Regions from separate parts of the Streptomyces sp. NPDC020489 genome, predicted to be linked through region 3. Evidence: riboswitches for the same ligand, from Rfam matches in the RefSeq annotation. Region 3 holds a riboswitch; each other region holds the start of a gene.

Region 1 (7,637 bases), on a different contig from region 3:
GGCCGTGCGGGGCGACGACGACGGGCTCCAGGGTGACCGCCACCACCTCGGGGTGGTCGTCGACGAGGCGGGAGACCCGCAGCAGCAGCTCCTCCAGGGCCGCCGTGTCGACGGGCGCCGATCCTCTCCAGCCGAACAGGAGCGGTGCCGTCCGGATGGAGCGGACCAGCGAGGTCGCCTCCCGGTCGGTGACGGGGATCAGCCGGTGCGCGACGTCGTCGAGCAGCTGCGAGGCGGCTCCGGCGAGCCCGAAGGAGAGCACGGCGCCGGCCGCGGGGTCGATGACGGCCCGTACGACGGTGTCCACGCCGCGGGGCGCCATGCGTTGCACGACCGGGCGCAGCTCCTCCGGCGTCCCGAACAGCTCCGTCAACTCGGCGTAGGCGCGTCGCAGTTGGTCCTCGTCCGCCAGATCCAGGCGTACGCCGCCCAGGTCGGCGCGGTGCCTGAGGTGCGGGGCGGTGGCCTTGAGGGCGACGGGGTAGCCGAGGTCGCGGGCGGCCCGGGCGGCCGCGTCGGGGGTGGGCGCCAGCAGGGCGCGGTGGACCTGGATGCCGTAGGTGCCGAGGAGTTCGCAGGTCTCCTCGGTGCCGAGGGTGAGGCCCTGGCCGCGCGCGAGGAGGCTGTCGATCAGTCGGGCGGCACCCTTCTCGTCGATGGCCGCGTCGATGGACTCGGGCACCTTGCCGGGGTCGGCGGCCTCGCGGCGCCACTGGGCGTACCTGACGGCTTCGCCGAGCGCGCGGACGGCGCGTTCGGCGGCGGGGTAGGCGGGGATGAGGCGGGAGCCGTCGCGGGGGGTGTCCTCGGGGGGCTTGGCGGCGAGGCGGTCCAGGGCCCGGAAGGGGTGGGAGGCGCCCGGTGTCGCGGCCTGCGGTGCCGTGCTGGCCGCGGCGGACAGCGCCTCCGCGAGTCCGCCCAGCTCGACGTGGACCACGAGCACCGGCTTGCCCGGTACCTGCCCGGCGGCAGACCGCAGCGCCTCGGCGAGCGCCGCGTCCCCGGCGGACCCCTCCCCCACGGCGGGGATCGCGGTCACGACGACCGCGTCGCAGGTGTCGTCGGCGAGCGCGCGCGACAGGGCGGTGTGGAAGTCGGCGGGCGAAGCGGCCGTGGTCAGGTCCAGCGGGGGCAGCGGCCTGAGGCCCTCGGAGAGGCAGGCGTCGTACGTCAGCAGACCCAGGGACTCGGAGTTGCCGAGGATCGCCACGCGCGGGCCGCCCGGGAGGGGCTGCCGGGCGAGCAGCAGCCCGGTGTCGACGAGCTCGGTGATGGTGTTCACCCGGATCACGCCGGCCTGCCTGAGCAGCGCGGACACCGTCGAGTGCGGGAGCCGCGTGGCCCGTACGGCATGCCCTTGCGGGGCGGAGCCGGCGCCCTGGACGACGACCAGCGGCTTGGCGGCGGCGGTGCGGCGGGCGAGGCGGGTGAACTTGCGGGGGTTGCCGATGGACTCCAGGTACATCAGGACGACGTCGGTGTCCGGGTCGTCGTACCAGTACTGCAGGACGTCGTTGCCGGAGACGTCCGCGCGGTTGCCGGAGGAGACGAAGGTGGAGACGCCGGTGACCCCGGTGACGCCGCCGCCGCGCCGGTGCAGCCGGGACAGCAGGGCGATGCCGATGGCTCCGGACTGGGCGAACAGGCCGATGCGGCCGGGGCGGGGCCGCTCGTTGGCCAGGGAGGCGTTCAGCCGTACGTCCGGGTGGGTGTTGATGATCCCGAAGGCGTTGGGGCCGATGATCCGCATGCCGTACGCGCGCGCGTGCCGGACGAGTTCGCGCTGGCGCTCGCGTCCTTCGGGGCCGCTCTCGGCGTACCCGGCGGAGATCACCACGAGACCCTGGACGCCGTGCTCGCCGCACTCGGTGACGACCTGGGGGACGTGCTCGGCGGGCACGGCCACCACCGCCAGGTCGACGGGACCGTCGATGTCGCGCACCGAGCGGTACGCGGGCACCCCGTCCAGCTCCTTGTCGGTGAAGGCCTTGTTCACGGCGTGGAGGCGGCCGGTGAAGCCGGCGTCCCGGATGTTGTCGAGCAGGCCGCGGCCCACCCCGCCGGGGGCACGGCCGACGCCGATCACGGCGACCGAGCCGGGCGCCAGCAGCCGTTGCACGGACCGCGCCTCGGCGCGCTGCTCGCGCGCGTACTGCACGGCGAGGGAGCGGTCGGTGGGTTCGAGGTCGAACTCCAGGCGGACGACGCCGTCCTCGAAGCTGCGCTTCTGGGTGTACCCGGCGTCCGTGAACACCTTGATCATCTTGGTGTTGGCGGGCAGCACCTCGGCGGCGAACCGGCGGATGCCGCGCTCGCGGGCGACCGCGCCGATGTGTTCGAGGAGGGCGGAGGCGACGCCGCGGCCCTGGTGGGCGTCCTGGACGAGGAAGGCGACCTCGGCCTCGTCGGCGGGTGCGGACGCGGGCGTTCCGTCGGTGCCGATGCGGTCGTAGCGTACGGTGGCGATGAACTCGCCTCCGACCGTGGCGGCGAGTCCCACCCGGTCCACAAAGTCGTGGTGCGTGAAGCGGTGGACGTCCTTGGCGGACAGGCGAGGGTACGGGGCGAAGAAGCGGTAGTACTTCGACTCGTCGGAGACCTGCTCGTAGAAGCTGACCAGGCGCTCGGCGTCATCAACGGTGATGGGGCGGACGCGCGCGGTGCCGCCGTCGCGCAGCACCACGTCGGCTTCCCAGTGCGCGGGGTACTCGTGCCGGTCCGGCGAGCTCTGCATGGGCCCCAGGTTACGGCTCGCGTACGACAACGGCGCGAGGCAGTCTGTGGAGAACGCGCAGGATCGCGAGAGGGACGGATGTCGGGCCGAGGCCGCGGTCCGACGACTCACCCCGGACGGGACGAAGGACCGCTCCGGAGACGCTTCACGTTGTGGGAAACTGGTCTAGACAACCCTGAACACCGAAGGGCAGCATCACATGGCTGAGCGCCGCGTCAACGTCGGCTGGGCCGAGGGCCTCCACGCCCGCCCCGCTTCCATCTTCGTCCGGGCCGCCACGGCCTCCGGCATCCCCGTGACGATCGCCAAGGCCGACGGCAACCCCGTCAACGCGGCCTCCATGCTGGCGGTTCTGGGCCTCGGCGCCCAGGGCGGCGAGGAGATCGTGCTCGCCTCCGACGCCGAGGGCGCGGACGCCGCCCTCGACCGACTGGCGAAGCTGGTCTCTGAGGGCCTCGAGGAACTCCCCGAGACCGTCTGATCACGGCATGACCGAAGGGCTCGTCCGCATTATCGGGCGGGCCCTTTCTTTTCTCCGTACGCACTCGGTGAATTCGCGTTCGCAGGCAGCAGAAATAGGCCCCCGCGAATTACTGCCCCTTTGTATACGGCCCTTTTGTTAATGCCACAGGCTCGGCGTGTGTACGGGATGTTGCGAGTTCCTCACACGCTCGGGCCGGTCTCCCGCGGAGCCGAACCTGAGTCGGTGGGCGGCCGTCGAGCGTTCCGTGTGCAGCGCGGTGACGGCCCGCGCGCGTTCCCCGTCCCCGCGGCCCACCGCGTCGACGATCGCGCCGTGCTCCGCCCAGGACTCGACGGGGTCGGCCGGCGCGTCCACCGCGTACATCCAGGAGATCTTGTGGCGCAGCTGGGTCAGCACCGAGGCCAGCGCGGGGCTGCCGGAGGCCTGGGCGAGCGTCTCGTGGAACCAGCCGCCCAGGGACCGCAGGTCGTCGCTGTTGCCCCGCCTGGCCCGCTCCTGCCCCAGCCTGACCAGGCCACGCAGCACCTTCAGATGCGCCTCGGTGCGCCGCTGGGCGGCCCGTGAGGCGCCGAGCGGCTCCAGGAGCATCCGCATCTCCAGCAGGTCGGCCGCCTCCTGCTCGGTAGGTTCGGCCACGCATGCGCCCGCGTGCCGCCGGGTCACCACGAACCCCTCGGCCTCCAGCGTGCGCAGGGCCTCCCGGACGGGGACGCGGGAGACGCCGTAGCGGCGCGCGAGGAGTTCCTCGGTGAGCCGGCTGCCGCGCTCGTAGACACCGGCGACGATGTCGTCCCTGATCGCGGTGCATACCGAGTGCGCCGGAATACGCATGACCGACCTCCGCTTTAATCCCCGTGAAACGTCGACGATTGACGTGTGTTCAGTGACTCTATTGCAAAGAGCGGGAATTTCCGATGGCGGGCCGGAATCCATGGATATTTTTTGGACAGCGCCGTGCCGGAAACGACGAAACCCCGGCCGGTGGGCCGGGGTTCCGAAGAGGTCTCGCGTCGGTCGTCAGACGTTCACGCCGTGCGAACGGAGGTAGGCGACGGGGTCGATGTCCGAGCCGTACTCCGCGGTCATGCGGGCCTCGAAGTGCAGGTGCGGCCCCGTGACGTTGCCGGTCGCGCCGGACAGGCCTATCTGCTGGCCCGGGGTGACCGTCTGGCCCACCGAGACGCCGATGGACGACAGGTGGCCGTACTGGGTGTACGTGCCGTCGTGCATCTTGATCACGACGTTGTTGCCGTAGGACCCGCCCCAGCCGGCCTCGACGACCGTGCCGGAGCCGACCGCGCGCACGGAGGTGCCGCTGGCGGCGTGGAAGTCCACGCCGGTGTGGCTGCCGGAGGACCACACCGCGCCGCCGGCCTTGTAGCCGGTGGAGATGTAGGAGCCGGCGATCGGGCTGACGAAGGTGTTCAGGCGCTCGCGCTCGGCGGCCGCGCGGGCGGCGCGCTCCTTGGCCTCGCGCTCCTTCTTGGCCTTGGCGGCGGCCTGGCGGCGCGCCTCCTCCTCGGCCTTCTGCTGGGCGGCCTCGACGGCCGCCTGCTCCTGGGCCTCGGCCTGGGCGTCGATCTGGGCGGCGACCGAGTCGCCGAGGGTGATGACCGGGGTGAGTCCGGTCTGCTCGGCCGCGGGCTCCGCGGCGAGGGCCGGGGCGGCGAGGGTGCCGATGACACCGGTGGTGGCGAGGGCCGCGACGCCGGCCGCGCGGGCGGTGCCGCGCTTGATCCGGCTCGGGGCGCGGTGCTTCCCGGTGGGGCGCGTGAACGCCATGTAGTGGCTGGTCCTTTCCTTCCCTCTCGCCTACCGGGTTAGCTGACGGGTTCGGAGCAGGAAGGTCTCCTACGGACCCCCTCGCGGCACGCGCGGGCGTCCGATTCACCCCAGGGACTACGGATGGGTCCCCGGCTCCCCTGGCTCGCGCCGTACGGGGACTCGGCGATGGCTGTCCGGTGCCGCGGGCGCGGCGCAGTGCCTGACGGACAGCCGGGAAGACGCTAAGCGGGGCCACTTTCAATCCCCAAACGGATCACGGCTTTTGTAGCGCATCCCACAGGGCAAACAGGCAACTGGCCTTCAATTCGGACATTAAGGAGCCCTGGTGACCCTCCAGTCACCAGGGCTCCCCCGCGCGCGTGCCGCTACTCGGCCGTCACGACGGTGACTTCACCGATGCCGAGGGCCTCCACGGGCTCCCTGATGGCGGAGGCGTCGCCGACCAGGATTGTCACCAGACGGTCCACCGGGAAGGCGTTCACGGCGGCCGCGGTGGCCTCCACGGTGCCGGTGGCGGCGAGCTGTCGGTACAGGGTGGCCTGGTAGTCGTCGGGCAGGTGCTGCTCGACCTGGTCGGCCAGCGTGCTCGCGACGGCCGCCGCGGTCTCGTACTTCAGCGGGGCCACCCCGACGAGGTTCTGCACGGCGACGTCCCGCTCGGCGTCGGTGAGCCCCTCCGCGGCGAGGGTGCGCAGCACCGTCCACAGGTCCTCCAGGGCGGGACCGGTGTTCGGGGTGTCCACGGAACCGCTGATGGCGAGCATCGCGGCGCCGGTGCCGTCCGGGGCGGAGCGGAGGACCTGCCCGAAGGAGCGCACGCCGTAGGTGTAGCCCTTCTCCTCGCGCAGGACGCGGTCCAGGCGGGAGGTGAGGGTGCCGCCGAGGCAGTACGTGCCGAGCACCTGGGCGGGCCACACGCGGTCGTGCCGGTCGGCGCCGATCCGGCCGATCAGCAGCTGCGTCTGGACGGCACCGGGGCGGTCCACGATGACGACCCGGCCGGTGTCGTCGGCTGTGATCGGCGGCACCGGCCGCGCCTCGGCCGAGGAGCCGGTCCAGGACCCGAGGGTGTCACCGAGCAGCGCGTCGAGGTCGATGCCGGTCAGGTCGCCGACGACCACGACGGTGCCGGTGGCGGGGCGGACGTGCTTCTCGTAGAAGGCGCGTACGGCCGCGGAGTCGATCGCGCGGACGGTGTCCTCGGTGCCCTGGCGCGGGCGGGACATGCGCAGGTCCGCCGGGAACAGCGTCCGGGAGAGCTCCTTGGCGGCCCGCCGGGAGGGGTTGGCGAGCTCGTGCGGGATCTCGTCGAGCCGGTTGGTGACCAGCCGCTCGATCTCGCTGTCGGCGAACGCGGGCGCCCTGAGGGCGTCGGCCAGCAGACCGAGCCCCTTGGGCAGGCGGGACGCCGGGACCTCGAGGCTCAGGCGGACGCCGGGATGGTCGGCGTGCGCGTCCAGGGTGGCGCCGCAGCGCTCCAGCTCGGCGGCGAACTCCTCGGCGGTGTGCTTGTCGGTGCCCTCGGAGAAGGCCCGCGCCATGATCGTGGCCACACCGTCGAGACCGGCGGGCTCGGCGTCCAGCGGGGCGTCCAGGAGGACCTCGACGGCGACGACCTGCTGGCCGGGGCGGTGGCAGCGCAGGACCGTCAGGCCGTTGTCGAGGGTGCCGCGCTCGGGGGCCGGGAAGGCCCACGGCTTCGCCTCGCCGGCCTGCGGCTGGGGGTGGAACTCCATCGTGGCGAGCTCGGTCACTTGGCCGCCTCCTCGTTCTTGTCGCCGGCCTCGACAGTGGCCGCGGCCTCGGGGTCCTCGGGGAGCTCCGCGTCCTCGGCGGCCTCCGGGGAGAGGGGTTCGTAGACGAGCACCGCGCGGTTGTCGGGGCGCAGGCGGGCCTTGGCGACCTCCTGGACCTCCTCGGCGGTCACCTCCAGGACGCGGTCGACGGCGGTGAGGGCGAGCTGCGGGTCGCCGAACAGGACGGCGTAGCGGCACAGTTCGTCGGCGCGGCCCGCGACGGTGCCGAGCCGGTCCAGCCACTCGCGCTCCAACTGGGCCTGGGCGCGCTCCATTTCCTCGGCCGTCGGGCCCTCCGCGGCGAACCGCGCGAGCTCCTCGTCGATGGCGGCCTCGATGACCGGCACCTCGACGTCACCGGAGGTCTTCACGTCCAGCCAGCCCAGCGAGGGCGCCCCGGCGAGCCGCAGCAGGCCGAAGCCGGCCGCGACGGCCGTACGGTCCCGGCGGACGAGCCGGTTGTACAGGCGGGAGGACTCGCCGCCGCCGAGGACGGTGAGGGCCAGGTCGGCCGCGTCGCACGCGCGGGTGCCGTCGTGCGGCAGCCGGTACGCCGCCATCAACGCGCGCGCGGGCACCTCTTCCACGACGACCTCGCGCAGCTGCTCGCCGATGATCTCGGGCAGCGAGCCGTCGCGCGGGGCGGGCTTGCCGTCGTGGGCGGCGATGGAACCGAAGTACTTCTCGACCCAGGCGAGCGTCTGCTCGGGGTCGATGTCGCCGACCACGGACAGCACCGCGTTGCCCGGCGCGTAATACGTCCGGAAGAACGCGCGCGCGTCCTCCAGGGTCGCCGCGTCCAGGTCGGCCATCGAGCCGATCGGCGTGTGGTGGTAGG
Region 2 (7,637 bases), on a different contig from region 3:
CCCAGCGGCCGATGCGCTCGCCCCCACCCCCGTAAAATCGACCCCACTGTGTCTGACTCCCCCAACGCCCCCGACGCGTCCCAGTCCGCCCCCACCCCCGGTGCGCCCGTTCGGCACACCCGGACCAAGGGGGAGCCGCGCTTTCCCGACGGGCCGAAAGCCGATCCCGCCGGGTCGCACTTCGAGCGGCGGATCCGCAGCTTCCAGCCGCGCCGGAGCCGGGTGACGGCCGGGCAGGCGGACGCCCTGCAACGGCTGTGGCCCCAGTGGGGGCTGGACATCGACGGGCAGCGGGTGATCGACCCCGTGGAGCTGTTCGGCAACGACCACCCGGTCGTGCTGGAGATCGGGTTCGGGATGGGCGAGGCCACCGCGCGGATGGCGGCCGCCGACCCGGGGACCAACATCCTCGCCGTCGACGTCCACACCCCCGGCCAGGGCAACCTGCTCAACCTCGCCGACCAGCACGGCCTCTCCAACGTCCGGGTCGGCAACGGCGACGCCATCATCCTGCTGCGCGAGATGCTCGCCCCCGACGCGCTGGACGGGCTGCGCGTCTACTTCCCCGACCCCTGGCCCAAGAAGCGGCACCACAAACGGCGGCTGATCCAGCCGGAGTTCCTCACCCTGGCCGCGACCCGGCTGAAGCCCGGGGCGATCGTGCACTGCGCGACCGACTGGGAGCCGTACGCCGAACAGATGCTCGAGGTCCTCACGGCGCACCCGGACTTCGAGAACACCCAGGCCGACGGGGGTTTCGCGCCGCGTCCGGAGTATCGCCCGCTGACCCGTTTCGAGGGCCAGGGACTGGAGAAGGGACATGTCGTGAACGACCTGTTGTTCCGGCGCGTACAGCGGTAGGACAACAGCGACAACCGTGCGACGACCACCCCCCACCGGCGCCGGAGACCGTCTCGGCCCTCCTGCGGGCGGCGCCCCTGACTCGTTAGGGTCGATGCCGTGACCACCTTTCCCCCGTACCCGACGCACCACCCCACCGGTCCTCCCGGCGGCGGTGCGCTGCGGCACGCGCACTGGTGGCAGCGCAAGGAGGTGCGTTACGGCGCGCTCATCACCCTGCTCGCGCTCTCCGGGCTCGTCATCCTCGCTCTGGTGCGCGAACAGACCGGCACCGAGGGCTTCCTGGTCGGGCTCGGGCTCGCGATCCTGCCCGTGCCGCTGCTGATGGCGGCCTTCCGCTGGCTGGACCGGGTGGAGCCGGGGCCGTGGCGCAATCTGCTGTTCGCCTTCTCCTGGGGTGCCTGCGCGGCGGCGCTGATAGCGATCGTCGCCAACAGCTTCGCCACCCGCTGGATAGCGACGGCGACCGCGGACCCCTCCAGCGCCGACACCCTGGGCGCGACCGTCATAGCGCCGATCGTCGAGGAGACCGCCAAGGCCGCGGCCGTGCTGCTGGTCTTCCTGTTCCGCAGACGGGACTTCACCGGGATCGTCGACGGGGTGGTGATAGCCGGGGTCACCGCCACCGGCTTCGCGTTCACCGAGAACATCCTCTACCTCGGCACCGCCTTCGGCACCGACCAGCTCACCGGCGACAGCGGCATCGCCTCGGTCACCGCGGCGACGTTCTTCGTCCGCGTCATCATGTCGCCGTTCGCGCACCCGCTGTTCACCGTGCTCACCGGCATCGGATTCGGCATCGCCGCGCTGTCCGCGGACCGCCACCAGGTGCGCCGGGTGCTCCTGCCCCTGTCCGGCCTGCTGCTCGCGATGGCCATGCACGCCGTCTGGAACGGCTCCGCGACCTTCGGCGAGTACGGCTTCTTCGCGGTGTACGCCGCCTTCATGCTCCCCGCGTTCGGGCTGCTGACCTGGCTCGTCATCTGGACCCGGCAGCGCGAGCTGCGCACCGTGCGCGAGGAGCTGCCCGCCTACGCCGCGGCCGGCTGGCTCACCCCCGCCGAGCCCTTCGCGCTCAGCTCGATGCGGGCCCGCCGTATCGCCCGCCAGTACGCGCGCGCCCACGCCGGCAAGGCGGCGGCGCGGGCGGTGGCGCAGTACGAGGCGTACGCGACGTCCCTGGCGTTCCTGCGCCACCGGGGGCGCCTCGGCCGGGCCAACGCCGACTTCGTCGTACGGGAGCGGGAGTTGCTGCACGAGCTGTGGGTCCGGCGGGAGGTGGCGCGCCCGGCCCTGGACCACGCGGCCCGGATGACGGCCCCGCCGGTCCCCGCCCCCGTCCCGCCGGCCCAGTGGCCCGTGCACGGGTACCAGGCGGTCCAGTACCCCGCGTACAACCCGTACCGGACCTAGGGCCGCGGGGCCGGCGACGTTCGCCCCGGCGCGGCGCGCGAGCCGCCCCCGCCCCGCCACGTCCTAGGCGGACGCCGTCGTCAGGGCCTCCACCTCGTCGTCCGTCAGGTTCACGTCCGCCACCTTCAGCAGGGCCGGCAGCTGCTCCACCGTCCGCGCGGAGGCGATCGGCGCGGCCACCGTCGGCTGGGCGGCCAGCCACGCGAGGGCGACCGTGGCGACGGGCACCCGATGGGCCTCGGCGATGTCGTCGAGGGCGGCGAGGACCCTGCGGCCGCGCTCGGTCCGGAGGTGCTTGCCGGCGCCGGCGGCACGGGCGCCCTCCACCACCTCGCCGTCGCGGTACTTGCCGGTGAGGAACCCGGCGGCCAGCGCGAAGTACGGCACCGCGGCCAGCCCGGCGCGCTCGGCCAGGTCCTGGAGCTCACCCTCGTACGTCTCGCGCGAGACCAGGTTGTAGTGCGGCTGGAGCGCCACGTACCGCGCCAGGCCCTCGCGCTCGGAGAAGGCCAGGGAGGCCTCCAGGCGCTCGGCGGAGATGTTGGAGGCGGCGATGTGGCGTACCTTGCCCGCCCTCACCAGCTCGTCGAGCGCGCCGATGATCTCCTCGACCGGCACCTCGGGCTTGTCGAAGTGGGTGTAGTAGAGGTCGATGTGGTCGGTGCCGAGGCGGCTCAGCGAGGCGTCCGCGGCGGCCTTGATGTTGGCCGCGGTCAGGCCCTGGAAGTCGGGGTGCTGGCTGACCTTGGTGGCGATCACGAGGTCGTCGCGGTTGCCGCGGGCCCTGACCCAGTTGCCGATGATGGTCTCGGACTCGCCGCCGGCGTTGCCGTCGACCCACGCCGAGTAGGAGTCGGCGGTGTCCACGAAGTTGCCGCCCGCGGCCGTGTAGGCGTCCAGGACGGCGAAGGACTGCGCCTCGTCGGCGGTCCAGCCGAAGACGTTGCCGCCGAGGGAGAGCGGGAAGACCTCGAGGTCGGACGAACCCAGCTTGCGAAGAGAAGTCATGTGCAGGATCAACGCCCGCGGACAGGGCGCTCTTCCGCGACGGCCGCAAAGCACACGCAAAACCGGCGGCCCTGACGTCGGGGGGTGTGCGTCAGGGCCGCCGGTGCTCAGGAAGGGGGGAGCCTCAGGGCGTGAGCCCCTTGCTGCGCAGCCACGCCATCGGGTCGATGCCGCTGGACGAACCGCCGGGGTGGACCTCCAGGTGCAGGTGTGCGCCCGTGACGTTGCCGGTCGCGCCCACGCGCCCGATCACGTCACCGGTGGCGACCTTCTGCCCCACGCTCACGCTGATCGAGGACTGGTGGGCGAACCACACCTCGGTGCCGTCGTCGAGGGTGAGGACGGTCTTGTAGCCGTACGAGCCGTCCCAGCCCGCCTGCGTGATGGTGCCGTTGTGGACCGCCTTGATGAGCGTGCCGGTGGGGGCGGCGAAGTCGAGACCCGTGTGGTAGCCGGAGGACCACAGGGAGCCGGCCTGCATGTAGGTGGAGGTGATGGTGTACGCGGAGGTCGGCAGCGTGTACTGCTTGGCCAGCTCGGCCAGACGCTTGGCCTCGGCGGCCTTCTCGGCGTCCGCCTCCGCCTTCTTCTTCGCCTCGGCGGCGTCGTCCGCGGCCTTCTTCAGCGCGGCGGCCTCGGCCTTGGCGGCCTCGTCGGCGAGGGCGGTCTGGGTGGCGAGCTGCGCCTTGTCGGCGACCTGGGTCTGCTGGCTCTCGGCCTGCGCCATGATCCGGTTGCGCAGCGTCTCGCCGGCGCCGGAGGTGGTGGTGGCGGCCTGGATCGCGTTCGTGGTGGTCGCGGGGGCGGCCGTGGGGGCCGCGGGGGCCGCGGCGAGGTCGCTCAGCACGGTGGCCGAGCCCTGCGGCGCCTCCTCCTCGCCCGACACGAACGGCAGGTCCGGTATCGAGAGGGAGACCGGCGGCTTGCCGGTGTTGGCGCTGGCCATCCCGGCCCCGCCGACGGCGGCTATGACGCCTACGCCCAGGACGGTGGAGCTGCGGGCGAATCCGCCGCTGCGCTGCTTGCTGACCCGGTGCTTTCCGCGTGCCGGTCGGACGGAGTCCTCGGTGGGATTCCAGACGTCCTGCGGACCCTCGTCGTGGTGGTAGCTGCCGTGGCCGAAGGCATCGGTGCTGCGCTGGCTCGGCACGTACGGGGCCTCGGGGGCAGGCGGGTTCGACGCCACGTGGGCGTACTCCTTTCCTTCCTTCTCGCCTACCGGGTTAGCTGACGGGTTCGGAGCAGGAAGGTCTCCTACGCGCGTATACCGACCGTGGTGCCACGGCGGGATCCGCGCGATTCACCCCAGGGTGGTGGTTCCCCGGCTCCCTTGCGGGATTAAGCGCGTGAGCACGGAGCCGTCTCTTGTGACGGCTGGGACGACCGCGCTGCGTTATCGAACGTTAATAGACCCGGGGTGTGGATTCCAAGCTGTTCCGCTTGATCATTAACCTTTCTCGGCGGGACGTACAGACCTATGAGCGGTGAAAATCGGGCGAGTTGACCACGCCTCAGCAGGCCCACCGGAACTGACGGCACGTCAGTCGCCCTGCGGAGGGCGCCCGACCGGTCACCGGACGTGACCATGTCACGGGCGGCGTACGGCGAGCAGCGCCATGTCGTCCGTCAGCGCACCCCCGGTGTGCCGGCGCACCTCCGCCGCGAGCGCGGACAGCAGCACCCCCGGATCGCGGAAGGCGCGTCCCGCGAGCCGCGCCGCCGGGTCGTAGAACTCCCCGTTCCGGTCCCGGGCCTCGGAGAGCCCGTCGGTGTACAGCAGCAGCGTCGCCCCGGCCGGGAAGGCGACCTCCTCGGCGCGGTCCGGCCAGGTCCCCAACTCCCCCATCCCGAGCGGCAGCGCGGCCTCGGCGGCGGGCAGCGAGCGCACGGTGCCGTCGGGACACAGCAGCAGCGGCGGCGGATGGCCGCGGTTGAGGATCCGGACCAGCCCGTCACCGTGGGGCAGTTCGGCGAGGACGACGGTGGTGAACCCCTCGAAGGCGTCCAGCCCCTCGCGCCGGGTCCCCTCCCGGGCCAGCGCCCGCTCCAGCCGCCGCGCGACCGCCTCCAGGCCCGCCTCCTGCTCGGCGGCCTCCCGGAACGCCCCGATGACGACGGCGACGGCCGCCACCGCGCCCATGCCCTTGCCGCGCACGTCCCCCACCACCAGCCGCACCCCGTGGGGGCTGTCCTGGACGGCGTACAGGTCCCCGCCGATGAAGGCGTCCTGCTGCGCCGCCTCGTAGCGCACCGCGATGTCGAAACCGGCGATCCGGTCGGCGGGGCGGGGCAGCACGGCCCGCTGGGCGGCCTCGGCGATCTCCCGCTGCGAGGCGAGCCGTTGGTCGCCGCGGCGCACCACCCGGTTGAGGACGGTGGCCAGCACGGCGACGGTGGCCACGGTGAGCACCTCGGTGAGGGCGTCCGCGTCCAGGTGGAGGCCGTAGCGCAGATGCACGGCGAAGGCGGCGACCAGCGCAACGGCCCCGGTGGCCAGGGTGCCGAGCAGCGGGCACAGGGGAGCGGCGACCAGCGGGGCGGCGGTGAAGAAGGGGATCGCGGTGAACGCGCGGGGGGTCAGGAGGTCGTAGAGGATCCCGCCGACGATCAGTACGGCGGGCAGCATCCGCAAGAGGGCGGAGACGTGCCGCCCCTCCTCCGCCTCCTGGTCCACGCCCCCAGGTTTCCCGGAGCCGGACGGGGCGGCGAGCGGTGTGGCCCGACCGGGGGAAACGCTCAGGGCCGGAGTCCATGAACTGGACTCCGGCCCTGGGCCTTCAGTAGCGGGGACAGGATTTGAACCTGCGACCTCTGGGTTATGAGCCCAGCGAGCTACCGAGCTGCTCCACCCCGCGTCGTTGAAACCAGCATACGCCATTCGCGGGACGCTCAGCACCACGGTGGGCTCACGGCGCCACTGACCTGCTTTTTCAGCTGCCGGGGTTGTCCGCGTGGGTGAGGGTCTCCCAGGAGACGAAGAGGTTGTCGGTGCCCGCGGGACGGGTCTCCTCGGCGAGCCGGTGGGCGGCCGGGACGGAGACGTCGAGGCGGTTCTCCAGGTGGTTGAGGGCCACCTCCAGGTCCGGGCCCATGGTCCGCTCCACCTTCCCGCCGCACAGCCACGCGGGCGCGGGCTCGCCGGCCTGGTACCGGGCGTGGAGGTCGAGCGCCGCCTTCAGCCGGTCCTCGACCTCGTCGTAGAGGTCGACGCCCTGGTGCCAGGCGGTCTCGGCGATGTGGGCGGTGGCGGCGATCGAGTAGCCGACGTGCTTGAAGTTGCGGCAGGTCTCCTGGGAGACGCCGTCCTGGTACGTCTTCTGCCCGAACCAGTACGTCGTCAGCTTGGCGGGGGTGTTCACGCCCGCCCCCTTGGGGGTGAGCGGCACCTGGCCGTCCTCCTCCAGGTAGAAGTAGGCGGGCACGCGCTCCCGGAAGCGCTCCAGGGCGTGGTCGAAGGCCTGGTGGTCGTCGAGGAAGACGGCGATGCCGATGGCCGCGCCGGTCATGACGAGGTCCCAGTTGCCGTTGTGGGCGGGGACCTTGCGGGTGACGGTCGGCAGATACGCGCTGCGCAGCATGGTCCGGAACCGCTCGACCCGCTCCTCGGGCCACCCCGCGCCCGGGCTGTGCGCCACGATCTCCGCCGCCCGCGCCCAGGTCGCCCCGGCCCATCCGGTCTGGAGCCCGGCGTCCTCCTCGGTGTGCCGCCGCATCCTCGCCGACCAGGCATCCATGATCTCCCGCGCCTTGACGGCGTGCCGCTGCTTGCCGGTGACCCGGAAGAGCAGTGCCTGCGTGTAGGCGGCGATGGCGTCCTCGCGCTCCTGCACGCACCCGTGCGCGGGCCGGTCGGTGTGGTCCCCGCCGGGACAGTCGACACTCGCGTACGGCTCGGGCCGGTACCGGTACGCCCCGTACTTGCTGTCCCGCATCTCCAGGTACGCCTTCAGCCACGGCTGCTTCCCCGCTGTGACGTGCGTGCGTACGGCGTCCAGCTGGGCGTCGCTGACGAGGACCCCGGGGTGGGTGAACTCCGCGTCCGGGGGCAGGGCGCGGGCCATGGTGCGGGTCCCCGCCCCGGTGTCCCCGCAGGCGGTGGCGAGAAGGGGGAGGAGCAGGAGCACGGCGGCGGCACGGATTCGGGCTGACCTCATGCAGGCAGCGTCACCCTGCCGCGGGCGGCGCGCAGGAGATGTTGGGCTGATCGGTCGTCAGGGCCCCGTCTCCTGTCGTTCCCTGTCAGCTGAGCAGGGGGAGGTTGGGCGCCTTGGCCCGTTCCTCGAACTCCGGGAGGAGGACGACCTCCACGCCCTGCGCCGCGAGCAGCCCGCTCCCGTCGGCCGCCGTCACGAACG
Region 3 (7,637 bases):
CCGCGCCGAGCGCGATGACCAGGTAGTCGAAGGGCAGCTCGTACGCCTCGCCCACGAGCGGGGCGATCGTGGCGACCTTGCGGTCCTGGTCGATGGTGGTGACCCGGCCGGTCAGCACCTCCGCCTTCGGCAGCACGCGTCGCAGCGGGACGACGACATGGCGCGGCGAGATGTTGCCGGCGGCGGTTTCGGGGAGGAAGGGCTGGTAGGTCATGTACGACCGGGGGTCGACGACCGTGACGGTCGCCTCGCCGTAGCGCATCTTCTTGAGAATGCGCCGAGCTGCGTACAGGCCTACGTACCCACCGCCTACTACGAGGATCCTGGGACGCTCCGTGGTGCTCATGGCATCGAGTATCCACCCGCTCCTGGGGGGTCGCTCGTGCGCCCCTTCACAAGCTCTTCGAGAGGGTGTGTTATCCTCCGCGGCTCGCGTGATCCAGGTCATGGCGCGAACCGGGAACCCGCGTGGGGTGCGGGCCGTTGTCAATGCCGCGTGAGCTGCCTCTCTGGGCTCGGGAGGCTGGTGTGAGCCACCGGAAACACCCTCGTGCGAGAGGGTCCGGGCGGGCCGTCCCGCACCCCATCTGAACACGTTCAACAGGCCGTTCGCCCCTCGGAAGGGCCAACCGGGCCCTTTTCCCGGTTCCACAGGGCGGAATTCCTTGTGAAGAACTTCACGAACTTTCCGAGCGGCACGCGCCCGAGGGGGTCTCAGGACCCCCTCGGACACGCTCATACGCTGTCCGACCTGCTCAGCAGAGAACTACTGACCAGTAACAAAAGAGGGCCGGGCCACCGACCACGCAATGCCGTCGAGGATGTCGTGCTCGCTCACCACGACCTCCTCGGCCCCGGTCCGCTCCATGATCGACAGCAGGACGAGGGCCCCCGCGGCGATGACGTCCACCCGCCCCGGGTGCATCGAGGGCACGGCCGCCCGCTCGGCGTGGGTGGAGCCCAGCAGCCAGCCGGTGATCTCACGGACCCGCTCCAGGGAGACACGGGAGTGGTGGATACGGGCCGAGTCGTAACCGGGCAGCTCCTGCGCGATCGCCGACACGGTCGTCACCGACCCCGCGAGCCCCACCAGCGTGCGCGCCTCGCGCAACGGCACGCTCTCCTCCGCGAGGTCCAGCGCGGCCTCGATGTCGGCCCGCATCGCCGCGATCCGCTCCTCGGAGGGCGGGTCGCTCACCTCGCCGTCGCGCACCAGGTGCCGCTCGGTCAGCCGCACACAGCCGACGTCCACCGAACGCGCCGCCCGCACCCGGTCGTCGCCGACCACGAACTCGGTCGAACCGCCGCCGATGTCCACCACCAGGTAAGGCCGGGCCAGGTCGTCCCGCCCGGTCAGCTCCTTGGTCGCCCCCGTGAAGGAGAACTCCGCCTCCTGCTCCCCGGTGATCACCTCGGGCTCGACACCGAGGATGTCCACGACACCGCGCACGAAGTCGTCCCGGTTGGAGGCGTCCCGGGAGGCCGAGGTGGCCACGAACCGCACCGTCCCGGCGCCCAGTTCACGGATCACCCGCGCGTACTCGCGGCAGGCCGCGAACGTCCGCTCCAGCGCCTCGGGCGCCAGCCGGCCGGTCCGGTCCACGTCCTGGCCGAGCCGCACGATCGTCATCCGCCGGTCCAGCTCCCGCAGCTCACCGGTGGCCGGGTTCACGTCCGCGACCAGGAGCCGGATGGAGTTCGTACCGCAGTCGACCGCCGCGACCCGCCCGAAGCCCTCCGGGACGGCCGGCGCGGCGGCGAAGGAGCCGCCGCGGGCCTCGGCGGGGTCGGACACCGCACCCTCCTCGCCCGGGTGCTCCTCGGCCGGGTCGGGCGCGGCGAGCGGCTGCACGCACGGACCCTTGAGCCACCACTCCGGCAGCATCGCGATCGCCTCGTCGCCCAGCGGGTTGACGCCCGGACCCGCGGCCAGCGAATGCCCCACCAGCACGTGCAGGCACTTCACCCGGTCCGGCATGCCGCCCGCGCTCGGGAAGCCCTCCAGGACCTCGATGGCGTCCCGGCGCGCGAGGTAGTCCTCGTGCGCGGCGCGGTACGCGGCGGCCAGCTCCGGATCGCTCTGGAGCCGTTCCGTCATCTCCTTCATGACGCCGTTCGCCTCCAGCGTGCCGATCGCCGAGGCGGCACGCGGACACGTCAGGTAGTACGTCGTCGGGAAGGGCGTGCCGTCGGGCAGCCGCGGGGCCGTCTCCACCACGTCCGGCTGGCCGCACGGGCAGCGGTGCGCGATCGCGCGCAGTCCGCGCGGCGGACGCCCGAGCTGCTGCTTGAAGGCCTCGACGTCGGCGTCGGTCGGCTCGGTGCGCAAAGTGGTCGGCGGGGGCGTTTCCATGCCTGTCTTTCTCTAGGTCAGGTTCACTGGTCGGAGGCGTCGGACTTGTCGACCCCGTCCCAGACGTTCGCGTACCAGGGACGGTCGGCCGCCCCCAGATCGGCGCGCGACTGCCGCGCCGCGTCCGGGTCGACGACGATGAACCCCGTCTCCCCCGGCATCACATAGTGCAGCCGCTCCCGGATCCGCTGCTCGGCGTACGCGTCGTCCTGCCAGCGCGCCTTGGCGTCCCGCAGCTCCTCGACCCGCTGCCGGGCCTGCTCCTGCTGCCGCTGGAGGTCGGCGACCTCGGCGCGCTGGGAGACGTACTGCCGTATCGGATAGGCGAGCGCGACCACCAGCGAGCACAGCACCAGCGCGAGCAGCGCCGCGCGGCCGGTCAGCCGGGAGCGACGGGCCTGCCGCTTGGTCTGGGAGCGGTAGACGCGGGCGGCGGTCTGCTCGCCGAGCAGCCGGATCCGGGTGGCGGTGGAGAAGCGGTCACGGTCCTTGACGGCCATCTCTCTCACTCCCGTTCACACGCGCGTACGTCCCCGCACACGGTACGGGACCGAGTACGGGGACGTACGTACGACTTGGCTGTGGCTCAGCCCTTGAAGCGGGGGAAGGCCGAGCGGCCGGCGTACACCGCGGCGTCGTCGAGGATCTCCTCGATGCGCAGGAGCTGGTTGTACTTGGCGACGCGCTCGGAGCGGGCCGGGGCGCCGGTCTTGATCTGGCCGCAGTTGGTGGCGACGGCGAGGTCGGCGATCGTGACGTCCTCGGTCTCGCCGGAGCGGTGCGACATCATGCACTTGAAGCCGCTGCGCTGGGCCAGCTCGACGGCGTCGAGGGTCTCGGTGAGCGAGCCGATCTGGTTCACCTTGACGAGCAGCGCGTTGGCGGCGCCCTCCTCGATACCGCGGGCCAGACGCTCGGGGTTGGTGACGAACAGGTCGTCGCCGACGAGCTGGACCTTGTCACCGAGCTGGTCGGTGATGGTCTTCCAGCCCTCCCAGTCGTCCTCGAACAGCGGGTCCTCGATGGAGACGAGCGGGTACGCCGCGACGAGCTCGGCGTAGTACTCCGTCATCTCGGCGGCGGAGCGGTCCTTGCCCTCGAAGGAGTAGACGCCGTCCTTGTAGAACTCGGAGGCGGCGACGTCGAGCGCGAGGGCGATCTGCTCGCCGGGGGTGTAACCGGCCTCGTTGATGGCCTCGAGGATGAGGTCGAGGGCCTCACGGTTGGAGCCGAGGTTCGGGGCGAAGCCGCCCTCGTCGCCGAGGCCGGTGGACAGGCCCTTGTTCTTCAGGACCTTCTTGAGGGTGTGGTAGACCTCGGTGCCCCAGCGCAGCGCCTCGGAGAAGGACTCCGCGCCGATCGGGGCGATCATGAACTCCTGGATGTCCACGTTGGAGTCGGCGTGCGAGCCGCCGTTCAGGATGTTCATCATCGGAACGGGCAGCAGGTGCGCGTTCGGGCCGCCCAGGTAGCGGAAGAGCGGGAGGTCGCTGGCCTCGGAGGCGGCGTGGGCGACGGCGAGGGAGACGCCGAGGATGGCGTTGGCGCCGAGCGAGCCCTTGTTGTCGGTGGCGTCCAGGTCGAACATCGCCTGGTCGATCAGGCGCTGCTCGGTGGCGTCGTAGCCGACCAGCTCCGGGCCGATCTGCTCGATGACCGCGAGGACGGCCTTCTCGACACCCTTGCCCTGGTAGCGGTTCGGGTCACCGTCGCGCAGCTCGATGGCCTCGAAGGCGCCCGTGGAGGCGCCGGAGGGGACGGCGGCACGACCGGTGCTGCCGTCGTCGAGGCCGACCTCGACCTCGACCGTGGGGTTGCCTCGGGAGTCCAGGATTTCCCGGGCTACGACGACGTCGATGGACGGCACGAGCATCTCCTTCTTGGGATGTGACACGGTCCGCCGGGACCGCGGTGGGTTCTGCGAGACCGAGCCTAACCGGCTCCGGGGGATCGGCCACCGCGTGGACCGCCCCGTGGACAGAACCGAGAGTAAATTGTTTCTGAACCGAACAAACCGACGGCGGCGTCTCGGCGGCACCGCACGAAAAAACCCCGCCCCGGTGCGTACGGGGGAACACGCACCGGAGCGGGGAGCCCGTGGGGACGGGGGGCCCTCACGAGGCCCTCAGTGTGAGGGCCACGGATGTGAGGGCGCTGTGGTTCGGCCGGGACGCGGCTGTGATTCGGCCGGGGCGGCCGTGGTTCGGCCGGGGCGCGGCCGTGTCCCTCTTACTTGAGGTGCAGCTGCTGGCCCGGGTAGATGAAGTCGGCGTCGCTGACGATGTCCTTGTTCAGCTTGAACACCTTCTGCCAGCCACCCTTGACGTCGTGCTCCTCGGCGATGGAGCTGAGGGTGTCACCCTTGACGACCTTGTACTCGCCGTCGCCCTTCTTGACCTTCTTGCCGGTCGGGGTGGTGACGGTCTTCTTCGCGGCCGGACGCTCGGACGAGCGGGAGGCCTGCTGCTCGGAGGAGCGCGTGCCGGTGCTGGTGCTGCCGCTGTTGCTGTCGCTCGAGGACGACGAGCTGGAGCCACCGCCGGTGTAGCCGGCGCTGGACAGGCCCACACCACAGGTCGGCCAGGCACCCTTGCCCTGGCTCGCGAGGACCTTCTCGGCGATCTCGATCTGCTGCGCCTTGGAGGCCTGGTCGGCGGTGGAGGCGTACGCCGTGCCGCCGTACGCGGCCCAGGTGGAGGCGGAGAACTGCAGGCCGCCGTAGTAACCGTTGCCGGTGTTGATGGACCAGTCGCCGCCCGACTCGCACTGGGCGACGGCGTCCCACTCGGAGGCGGTGGCGGCCGAGGCGTTGCCGGCCGCCATCAGCGGAGCGGCGATGGCGACACCGGTGACACCGGCGAGCGCGGCGGCGCGGGTGGCCTTGGACGGACGACGGTGCTTGCCCTTGGCGGAAAACAGCATGGTGGATCCCCTCACCGACGCCTGCGAGGTGAGCTGTCGGGTTCGGGCCGGTTGAGTTGCCCGGCCGCACATCTCGCCTCTCGGCGCGCTGCGCGGCTCCACCCCAAGCCGGTTCCGGCGGCCTCTCGGCCATGAGACCCCGTGAGGCCTCAACTTCCGGACCCGGCACTTACCTTGGGTCCCCCGCTCCTGCCTACGGCGCTTGACGCGACGACTGTTCCCGTACGGCCGCTGGCAGGATTCGGCGTTGCGGCAGCCGGGGCTCGCGGTGACGAGCGGTGTTGACCGTAGACACGGAACCCGGGGGATTTCAAAGACGATCAGGGCTTCTGAGACTCATCCCACACTTTCACCAAACGGGACATTTGCGGTGAAGTACGGACGTGAACTCACGGTTTTTCCCTGGGGATTTCGCCCTATTCGCTACCTAGAGCAAGGGTCTGCCCGGGCTCGATCGCGCTCGGATCGGCGCCGATGACCTGCTCGTTCGCGGTATAGAGCCGACGCCATCCACCGTCGAGGTCAAGGGAGTCGGCGATGGAGGCGAGCGTGTCGCCGGTCCGGACGGTGTACGAGCCCTCCTCGGCGCTCGCACCCCGGTGCCGGCCGGTGCCCTCGGAGGGGGCAACGAGGGCGCCGGTGTCCACCAGGTTCGAAGAGCCGCCCTCTCGCCAGGAGTTGTCCGATTCGTCACTCTCGGTCGGCGCGGCGGACGGGCTGCCGGAGGACAGCGCACCACCCGGAGCGGAGCCGGAGTTGTCCGACTTGGCGGACTTGTCCGCTCCGGTGGTGGGCGACGAGGAGGCGCTGCCGGACGAGTCCGTCGCATCGGCCGATTCCGATTCGCCGGACGAGTTGGACAGACCCGCCGATCCGGGTGATTCGGAGGATTCGGTAGTTTCGGCTGATTCGGTGGATTCGGGCTGGGCGGACGCGTCGGAGTCGTCGCTGTCGCTCGTCGACGGCGAAGCGACGCCGGTGTCGACATCGGCGGAGCCCGAGTCCTCGCTGAGTCCGTGCAGCAGACCGCAGGTGCCCCAGACGCCGACACCCTGGTCCGCGAGGACCTTCTCGGCGACGGCTATCTGCTGGTTGCGGCTGGCGAGGTCGGGGCTCGTGGCGTAGTCGAGGCCGCCGTACTTCTCCCAGTTCTTCTGCGAGAGGTCGAGCCCGCCGTAGTGGCCGTCACCGTCGTTCGCGCTCCAGGAGCCACCGGTCTCGCACTGGGCGACCTGGTCCCAGGTGTTCCCGTCCGCCGCGCTCGCCCCGCCCGCGCCGAGCAGCGGGATCGCGATGGCGGAGCCGGTCACTCCGGCCGCAACGAGAAGTGCCGGAGCCTGACGGGGGCGACGGTGACGACCGTTCCCGGTGAGCATGCGGTGCCCTTTCGCGAGACGACAGTGCGGGCGCGGCGGGTGGTTCGGGTCGCCGCGTTGATGCGAGAACGTATCGGCAGACGATCACTTGTCACAAGTTAATGCCGCACAGATCACGTGAAGATCACAGACTTGAGGGCGTGTCATGTTTGCGTCGCCCGGCACAAGGACCGCGGGTCAGGGGCGAGTTGCCCGGCTTCCTACCGAACGGGCGTGAACTCGACCGGCAGCGTGCGCAGTCCACGCATGATGAGCCCCCCACGCCATCTCAGATCGGCCGGATCCACCGCGAGTCGGAGGTCCGGGAGCCGGGTGAGGAGTGTGGCGAGCGCGGTCTGGCCCTCGAGGCGGGCGAGCGGGGCGCCGAGGCAGTAGTGGATGCCGTGGCCGTATCCGAGGTGCTGGTTGTCCCGCCGGGACAGGTCGAGGACGTCGGGATCGGCGAACCGCTGCGGATCCCGGTCCGCCGCGGCGAGCACGACCAGGACGGGGTCGCCGGGGGCGATGTCCTGTCCGCCGATGGTGAGCGGCTGGGTGGCGAAGCGCCACGTGGCCAGTTCCACGGGGCCGTCGTAGCGGAGCAGTTCCTCGACTCCCGTCGCCAGCAGGTCGGTTCGGCCCGCGGCGAGAGAGTTCTGGAGACGGGTGCGCTGCTCGGGGTGGGTGAGGAGGGCGTACGTGCCGTTGCCGATCAGGTTGACCGTGGTCTCGAACCCGGCGAAGAGCAGGATGAAGGCCATCGCCGCGGCCTCGTTCTCGGTGAGGTGCTCGCCGTGGTCGGAGGCGCGGATCAGACCGGAGATGAGGTCCTCGCCGGGTACGGGCTCGGCGGGCAGCCCTTCGCGCTTGCGGTGGATGAGCTCCAGGAGGTACCCGCGCATCTTCTTGACCGACCGCGCGACACCGCCCCGCGGCCCTCCCCCATGTCGGATCATCATGCCCGCCCAGTCCCGGAAGTCGTCCTGGTCCTCACGCGGGACGCCCAG
Region 4 (7,637 bases), on a different contig from region 3:
TCCCGAGCCGCCGCGCACACCGCGCGGGCGATCCGTGCCACGTCCGCGTCGCCGGTGACGTACGGAGGCATCGTGTAGATCAGATCGCGGAACGGCCGCAGCCACACGCCCTCGCGCACCGCCGCCTCCGTCGCCGCCTTCATGTCGACGTCGTGATCCAGCTGGACCACCCCGATCGCGCCGAGGACCCGCACGTCCGTGACGCCCGGGACGTCCCGCGCCGGAGCCAGTCCCTCGCGCAGGCCGGCCTCGACGCGCTTGACCTCGGCGAGCCAGTCCTGACCGAGCAGCAGCTCGATCGAGGCACAGGCCACGGCCGCCGCGAGCGGGTTGCCCATGAACGTGGGGCCGTGGGCGAGCACCGGGACCTCGCCCCGCGAGATGCCGTCCGCCACCCGCGCGGTGCACAAGGTGGCGGCCATCGTCAGGTAGCCGCCGGTCAGCGCCTTGCCCACACACATCACGTCCGGTGTCACCGCCGCGTGCCCCGCCGCGAACAGCGCGCCGGTCCGGCCGAAGCCGGTCGCGATCTCGTCGAACACCAGCAGCACGTCATGGGCGTCGCACGCCTCGCGCAGCACCCGCAGATACGCGGGGGAGTGGAACCGCATGCCCCCCGCGCCCTGCACCACCGGCTCCACGATCACCGCGGCCAGCTCGTCGGCGTGCCGGGCGATCGCCGAGCGCAGCTCCTCGGCGTAGGACTCCTCGTACGCGGCCGGAGGGGCTCCCACGAACACCTGGCGCGGCAGGACCCCGCTCCACAGTTCGTGCATCCCGCCCTCGGGGTCGCACACCGACATCGGCTGCCAGGTGTCACCGTGGTAGCCGCCGCGCCAGGTGAGCAGGCGCCGCTTCCCGCCGCGGCCCAGCGAGCGCCAGTACTGGAGGCACATCTTCACCGCGACCTCGACCGACACCGAGCCGGAGTCGGCGAGGAAGACATGCTCCAGACCCTCGGGCGACATGTCGACAAGGAGCTTCGCGAGCCGTACGGCGGGCTCGTGGGTGAGCCCGCCGAACATCACGTGACTCATCCGCCCGAGCTGCTCGCGCGCGGCCTCGTTCAGCACCGGGTGGTTGTAGCCGTGGATCGCCGACCACCAGGACGACATGCCGTCGACCAGCTCACCCGAGCCGTCGGCCATCCGCAGCCGCACCCCGCTCGCCGACTCCACGACGAGCGGTTCGGCACGTCCCGGCATCGGACCGTAGGGATGCCACACATGCCGCCGGTCCAGCTCCAGCAGTTCCGGGACGGACAGGTCAGGCATTGGGCGCGAGATCCGTTCCGGCACCACGACGGCGTACGGCGACCAGGTCCGGACGGGGTTCGTTGGCCGCCGGCTCCGGAGCCGCACCGCACACCGACCCGCACCCGGCACTCCCGTGCGACCCGCACCCGGCACTCTCCGTGCCCCCGTGCGACCCGCACCCGGCACCCTCCGCGCTCCCGTGCGACCCGCAGCCGCCCGCGGCGGCGGCCACGTCGGCCCGGTGCTCGGGCAGCGTGACCTCGCCCGCGCCCTCCACCTCGAAGCCGGCGTCCGCGATCATCTCCAGGTCGGCCTTGCCGGCCTGGCCCTCGCTGGTGAGGTAGTCACCGAGGAAGATCGAGTTGGCCAGGTTCAGGGCGAGGGGCTGCATCGTGCGCAGATGCACCTCGCGGCCGCCCGCGATCCGCACCTCGACGTCCGGGCAGACGAACCGGACCATCGCCAGGATGCGCAGACAGCGCTGCGGGGTGAGGTTCCACTCCTTGGCCAGCGGGGTGCCCTCGAAGGGGATCAGGAAGTTGACCGGCACCGAGTCCGGGTCCAGCTCGCGCAGCGAGAAGACCACGTCGACCAGGTCCTCGTCCGTCTCGCCCATTCCGGCGATGAGACCCGAGCACGCCGACAGACCGGCGGCGTGCGCCTTCTGCACGGTGTCCACGCGGTCCGCGTAGGTGTGCGTCGTGGTGATCTCGCCGTACGTCGCCTCGGAGGTGTTGAGGTTGTGGTTGTAGGCGTCGGCGCCCGCCTCGCGCAGGCGCTCGGCCTGGCCGTCGGAGAGCAGTCCGAGGCAGGCGCAGACCTCGACGTCCTCGTTCTGGTCCTTGATCGCCCTGATGGTGTCGGAGACCCGGTCCACGTCCCGGTCCGTCGGCCCGCGGCCGCTGGCCACCAGGCAGACCCGCTTGGCGCCGCCCGCGAGCCCGGCCGCAGCGGCCTTGGAGGCCTCGTCCGGTTTCAGCCAGGTGTACTTCAGGATGCCGGCGGTCGAGCCCAGCCGCTGCGAGCAGTAGGAGCAGTCCTCGGGGCACAAGCCGGACTTGAGGTTGACGAGGTAATTCAGTTTCACCCGTCGGCCGAACCAGTGCCGGCGCACCTTTCCGGCCGCGGCCACCACATCGAGCAGGTCGTCGTCGGAGGTGGCGAGGACGGCGAGAGCTTCCTCGCGGGTCGGCAGCTCGCGCCGAAGCCCCTTGTCCACCAGCGTGTTCAGCAGGTCCATGAAAACTGATCCTGTCCTAAGGAGCCGTCTTGGGCCAAGGAGAGTTCACACAACAGCGGCCATTCGCTGTGTGGGTATTGCCACACAGTGGGGGGCTGCCTGTCCCACTAGTGTCTGTTCGCTGCCTACAAAACCTCCGGAGGACCCATGGCGTTCGGCTGGATCGACGAGCAGGCGCGGCTGCGCCACCGCGCCGGACTCGTACGCACCCTGCGCCCCCGCCCCGCCGACTCGCCGCTGCTGGACCTCGCGAGCAACGACTACCTGGGGCTCGCCCGCCATCCGGAGGTCACCGAGGGCGCCGCCCGGGCCGCCCGGACCTGGGGCGCGGGCTCCACCGGTTCTCGACTCGTCACCGGCACGACCGAGCTCCACACTGAACTGGAACGCGAGCTGGCCGAATACTGCGGGTTCGAGGCGGCCCTGGTCTTCTCCTCCGGGTACGCCGCCAACCTCGCCGCGGTGACCGCGCTGGCCCCGCACGGCTCACTGATCGTCTCCGACGCCGGCAACCACGCCTCGCTCATCGACGGCTGCCGACTGGCACGCGGCACCACCCAGGTCGTCGGGCACGCCGACCCGGAAGCCGTGCGCAAGGCGCTGCAGACGCACGACGGACCGGCCGTCGTCGTCTCCGACACGGTCTTCTCGGTCGACGGCGACGCCGCCCCGCTGGCCGCGCTCGCCGAGGCGTGCCGGGAGCACGGCGCGGGCCTGGTCGTCGACGACGCCCATGGCCTCGGCGTGCTCGGCACAGGCGGCCGGGGCGCCCCGCACGCGGCGGGACTCGCGGGCGCCGAGGACGTCGTGGTAACCGTCACGCTGTCCAAGTCGCTCGGCAGCCAGGGCGGCGCCGTGCTCGGCCCCGCCCGGGTGATCGACCACTTGGTCAACGCGGCCCGGACCTTCATCTTCGACACCGGCCTCGCCCCCGCCGCGGCGGGGGCGGCTCTGGCGGCCCTGCGGCTGCTGCGCCGCGAGCCGGAGCGCGCGGCGCGGGCCCGCGAGGTGGCCGCCGAGCTGCACGCACGGCTGACCGCCGCGGGTCACGAGGCGGTACGCCCGGACGCCGCGGTCGTCTCCGTGCGCGCGCCGTCCCCGGAGGAGGCCGTGCAGTGGGCGGCGGACTGCCGTGCGGTGGGACTGTCCGTCGGTTGCTTCCGTCCTCCTTCCGTCCCCGACGGCATCTCACGGCTCAGGCTGACCGCCCGCGCGGACCTCTCCGCGGCGCAGATCGAACGCGCTGTACGTGTGATCGGCGAGACGCGACCATGAGTCGGCGTGACACGGCCGTGTACTCGACGACGGGGATCAGAACGCGGCCGTGAACCCCGCCCAGCTCTCGGGGGAGAAGAGCAGCGCGGGTCCGGACGGGTCCTTGGAGTCGCGTACGGCGAGCAGTCCGGCCGCTGGACCGGTGCCTGGCCGAGCCGTCTCCACGCAGTTGTTGGCTCCGGTGCTGTAGCTGCTGCGCAGCCATCGCACGCCGTGCAGGTCGGTACTGGAAGGAACGTTCCGAGGCATTGCGGACATGGTGCCTCCTTACGCGCCGTCTGCTATCCCGGCGATGTAATCCAACGAGTCCTCGGGCGAAAGGGCGTGGATCTGAAGGGTGTTGAAGGCCTCGGTATAGGCCTGGAGGTCTTCTTTCCGCTCGAGGTAGAGGCTACTCGTCAAGTGGTCGAGAACAACGACATCCAGATCAGATTTGCTCGAAAAGGAGAAGATTACGAAAGGCCCGGTGATGCCGATGTGCGCTCCCGCGGCGAACGGCAGGACCTGAAGCCTCACTTGGGGCAGCCGGGCCGCGTCGATGAGCCGGTGCAGTTGCCGCGCCATGACCTCGGGGCCGCCGATGTCCCGGCGCAGCACCGCCTCGTCGAGCACCGCGCTCAGCTCCAGCGGCGGCTCTGCCCGAAGGACGTCCTGCCTGGCCAGTCGCACCTCGACCAGCGCGTCCAGCCGTTCGTCCGGGTCGACGTCGAGGCCGCCCACCGCGGCCCGCGTCACCGCGCGCGCGTACTCGGGTGTCTGCAGCAGCCCCGGCACCACGGAGGTCTCCAGGGTGCGCATCGCGCTCGCCTGGGACTCCAGACTGATGAAATCGCGGTAGGTCGGCGGCAGTACCCCGCGGTACTGGTGCCACCAGTGGTGCCGTCCGCCGCCCTCGTCGGACCCCGCCAACACCAGCAGCAACTCCCGGAGTTGAGCGTCCTGCACCTCGTAGGCGTCCAGCAGTAACCGCACATCGGCCGGTTTCACCCCGCTCGCGCCGGTCTCGATCCGGCTCACCTTCGACTGGTGCCAGCCCACCAGCCGGGCCGCCTCACCACTGGTGAGCCCGGCGCCGGTGCGCAAGGCACGCAGTTCGGCGCCCAGTTTCCGGCGGCGTACCGCGGGACCGTGCTGCATGGGCTACTCCCTACTCCTTCCGGGCCGCCCACATACGGTTTTCCGTCGGAGAGTTCACCGCATCGAGCGACAGATATATGCATATCTTGGTGGATCGGCACCGTGACCGGCCCGGTGATGGCAGTCTGGCGATGAAGCACCAGTCCGGGACCGTACTCGACCCATCCGCTCCGTGTCGGACCAGGTCCCGTGGGAAAGGGACGGCGTCGTCATGGCAGACCATCTGGAAGCATCCGTCACTCTGCCGAGCGATCCCGCCTCGGTCTCCGCGGCTCGCACATACGTCATCGGCACCCTGGCGGAATGGGGTCTGCCGGCCGACACCGAGGTGGCCGAGGCGATCCGGCTCATCGTCTCCGAACTCACCACCAACGCCGTACAGCACACGTTCGGGCAGTCCCCCACCTTCACGGTGGACCTCCAGCTCGACCGCGACGAACACCTGCGTATCGGGGTCACCGACAGCCACCCCCGCTTCCCCAGACGGCTGCCGGCCGCGGTCCAGCAGGACAACGGCCGCGGCATGGTCATCATCCGCTGGCTGACCGCGGAGTGCGGCGGCAAGCTGAGAGTCCGGCCCACCCGCGAGGGGGGCAAGACCGTCTCCATCGAACTCCCGTGGGTGGTCCCGGCCGAGCCGGTCTCCGCGGGCCAGCAGGAGCCGTGAAAGAGGGCGCCCCGAGTCCTCGGAGGCGCCCTTCAGGGGCCCGTCGACGACCCGCGCGGGTGACGGCGGGTCAGGTCGCCGTCACCCGCACGGGGTGGGTCACTTGACCCGGCCGTACCAGACGCTCTTGGTCCAGATCTTCTGAAGCTTCACGACCTCCCCACTCTTCGGGGAGTGCCAGATCTTGCCCTTACCGGCGTAGATGCCGACGTGGTACACGCTGGAGCCGGAGTGGAAGAACACGAGGTCTCCGGCCTTGCGGTTCCCCGCGGAGATGTGGCGGGTCTTGTTGTACTGCTGTGCCGCCGTCCGGGGCAGCTTCTTGCCGGCCTTCTTGAACGAGTACAGCGTGAGCCCGGAGCAGTCGAACCGGTGCGGTCCCGCGGCGCCGTACTTGTACGGGGAGCCTTTCTTGGAAGCCGCCACCTGAAGTGCCTTCGTCGACGATGTGGCCGCCTCGGCGTCGGAGGCGACGCCCGGGACCACGATCGAGCCGCCCACGGCGGCGATGGTGAGAGCCGAAGCCGTACCGGCCCGGACCATGAGCGACGGGACACGATTGAGCGCAGACATGCGCAACCCTTCGTCAGCCGCCTGTGAAGGATGACCTGTCGGATTCGGGCTGGCGAAGTTGCCCGGCCGCTGACGCGGCTTCACCCCAAGGGCTGCTCAGGTCCGGTCATGGCTTGACCGTCCCGGCGACCCGTCGTGCTTGGGTCCTCCACTCCTGCCGATCCACTCCTGTCGACCGGTCATCCAGGCGGCGGCAGGACTCGGCGTCCGCCCGGATCGCCCCGCCGCTGCGGCGGGGTCTTGTCGTCAGTCAGGGATCTTCACGCACTCCACGCCGAAAAACCCAATGGAATCGGGGATTTGTGGCGTTACTCACCACTCACCCGTTCGGGTGGACACTCGTCTGTTCGAGGGAGCGTCCAGGGGGTCACGGCCCCCCGGACCAGCATCGAAGGTCCTCGTTCCGGGCTCCGGCTACGCGCGTTGCGCAACCTGAACGGCCCTGTCCGAGGAGGGGCGTCTACTCCAAAAGGGGGTACGTCTTTCGGTCCGTTTCAAGACCGGTCCGGGCGCCGCGACAAGGAGCGGGACGTCCGGACCGGCCACGGTCGCGGTCGCGTCAACTGTCGGAGGGGGGCGGCACGGTGACCCGGGCCGTGCGCCGCTCCCCGTCGAGCACCCGCAGCGCCCGAGCGAGGGTCGGGGCGTGCAGCTCGGTCTCGCCGCGCTGGTGCATGGTCACCAGCGCGTCACGCAGCTCGGCGGCCTTCGTCACCAGCGCCTGAGCGGCCCGCAGTCCACGGTAGGTGTCCCCGTCGTGCGCCGGGTTGATCCGGCCGAGCAGGTCGACCGCGTCGAGGTAACGGTCGATCAACTCGCCCTCGGCGCGCGTCAGTGCGGGCAGCGGAGGGAGTTCCGGTGGCAGCATCGCCCGCTCACCGGTCGCCGGGAGCGGGGCGGGAGGCCTTGCGGCTGGGGATGATCCGGTCCACCAGGCCGTACTCCAGGGCCTCCTGGGCGTCGAGGACCTTGTCCCGCTCGATGTCGGCGGCGACCTGTTCGGGGGTGCGGCCGGTGTGCCGTACGAGCAGCTCCTCCAGACGGGCCCGGACGCGCCCCAACTCCGCCGCCTGGATGGCGAGATCGCTCGCCTGTCCCTCCACGGGCTGCGGCAGGGAGGGTTGGTGGATCACCATGCGGGCACCCGGCAGCGCGAACCGCTTGCCGGGGGTGCCGGCCGCCAGCAGCACCGCCGCCGAGGAGCCCGCCTGCCCGAGGCAGATCGTCTCCACGTCGCAACTGACGAATCGCATCGTGTCGTAGATCGCCGACATGGCGCTGAACGAGCCGCCGGGGGAGTTGATGTAGAGGGAGATGTCCCGGTCGGGGTCCTGGTGCTCGAGGTGCATGAACTGGGCCATCACATCGTTCGCCGACGTGTCGTCGACCTGCGTCCCGAGGAAGACGATCCGCTCCTCCAGGAGCTTGGAGTACGGGTCCATCGCCGTGTGGCCGGAACTCGTGCGTTCCGTGAAGTCGGGCAGGACAT

What was found. Region 3 has a riboswitch for cyclic di-AMP ahead of ACH41F_RS17580 (transglycosylase family protein). Riboswitches for the same ligand answer to the same signal wherever they lie in the genome.
Region 1: linked by a shared signal. The riboswitch ahead of ACH41F_RS07690 (M23 family metallopeptidase) and the one ahead of ACH41F_RS17580 (transglycosylase family protein) in region 3 are both predicted to bind cyclic di-AMP.
Region 2: linked by a shared signal. The riboswitch ahead of ACH41F_RS22080 (M23 family metallopeptidase) and the one ahead of ACH41F_RS17580 (transglycosylase family protein) in region 3 are both predicted to bind cyclic di-AMP.
Region 4: linked by a shared signal. The riboswitch ahead of ACH41F_RS30940 (NlpC/P60 family protein) and the one ahead of ACH41F_RS17580 (transglycosylase family protein) in region 3 are both predicted to bind cyclic di-AMP.

The regions. Positions count from the first base shown of each region.
Region 1 covers NZ_JBIRUZ010000003.1:120,275-127,911, reverse strand. The annotation lists gene ACH41F_RS07705 (GNAT family N-acetyltransferase) at 1-2,734, opposite strand, end outside; gene ACH41F_RS07700 (HPr family phosphocarrier protein) at 2,934-3,215, shown strand; gene ACH41F_RS07695 (GntR family transcriptional regulator) at 3,354-4,049, opposite strand; gene ACH41F_RS07690 (M23 family metallopeptidase) at 4,236-5,000, opposite strand; cyclic di-AMP (ydaO/yuaA leader) riboswitch at 5,013-5,178, opposite strand; gene ACH41F_RS07685 (insulinase family protein) at 5,369-6,757, opposite strand; gene ACH41F_RS07680 (insulinase family protein) at 6,754-7,637, opposite strand, start outside.
Region 2 covers NZ_JBIRUZ010000007.1:501,631-509,267, reverse strand. The annotation lists gene trmB (tRNA (guanosine(46)-N7)-methyltransferase TrmB) at 49-861, shown strand; gene ACH41F_RS22090 (PrsW family intramembrane metalloprotease) at 961-2,274, shown strand; gene ACH41F_RS22085 (aldo/keto reductase) at 2,338-3,282, opposite strand; gene ACH41F_RS22080 (M23 family metallopeptidase) at 3,407-4,468, opposite strand; cyclic di-AMP (ydaO/yuaA leader) riboswitch at 4,480-4,637, opposite strand; gene ACH41F_RS22075 (PP2C family protein-serine/threonine phosphatase) at 4,871-5,956, opposite strand; tRNA gene ACH41F_RS22070 (tRNA-Met) at 6,064-6,137, opposite strand; gene ACH41F_RS22065 (alginate lyase family protein) at 6,213-7,436, opposite strand; gene ACH41F_RS22060 (dihydrofolate reductase family protein) at 7,522-7,637, opposite strand, start outside.
Region 3 covers NZ_JBIRUZ010000006.1:94,887-102,523, forward strand. The annotation lists gene ACH41F_RS17555 (FAD-dependent oxidoreductase) at 1-346, opposite strand, end outside; gene ACH41F_RS17560 (exopolyphosphatase) at 767-1,693, opposite strand; partial or broken gene ACH41F_RS17565 (DUF501 domain-containing protein) at 1,952-2,353, opposite strand; gene ACH41F_RS17570 (septum formation initiator family protein) at 2,377-2,853, opposite strand; gene eno (phosphopyruvate hydratase) at 2,940-4,220, opposite strand; gene ACH41F_RS17580 (transglycosylase family protein) at 4,583-5,275, opposite strand; cyclic di-AMP (ydaO/yuaA leader) riboswitch at 5,279-5,486, opposite strand; gene ACH41F_RS17585 (transglycosylase family protein) at 5,692-6,651, opposite strand; gene ACH41F_RS17590 (cytochrome P450) at 6,852-7,637, opposite strand, start outside.
Region 4 covers NZ_JBIRUZ010000013.1:138,505-146,141, reverse strand. The annotation lists gene ACH41F_RS30970 (adenosylmethionine--8-amino-7-oxononanoate transaminase) at 1-1,274, opposite strand, end outside; gene bioB (biotin synthase BioB) at 1,267-2,496, opposite strand; gene ACH41F_RS30960 (aminotransferase class I/II-fold pyridoxal phosphate-dependent enzyme) at 2,644-3,771, shown strand; gene ACH41F_RS30955 (DUF397 domain-containing protein) at 3,808-4,029, opposite strand; gene ACH41F_RS30950 (Scr1 family TA system antitoxin-like transcriptional regulator) at 4,039-4,908, opposite strand; gene ACH41F_RS30945 (ATP-binding protein) at 5,120-5,575, shown strand; gene ACH41F_RS30940 (NlpC/P60 family protein) at 5,675-6,148, opposite strand; cyclic di-AMP (ydaO/yuaA leader) riboswitch at 6,152-6,364, opposite strand; gene ACH41F_RS30935 (hypothetical protein) at 6,708-7,016, opposite strand; gene ACH41F_RS30930 (ATP-dependent Clp protease proteolytic subunit) at 7,024-7,637, opposite strand, start outside.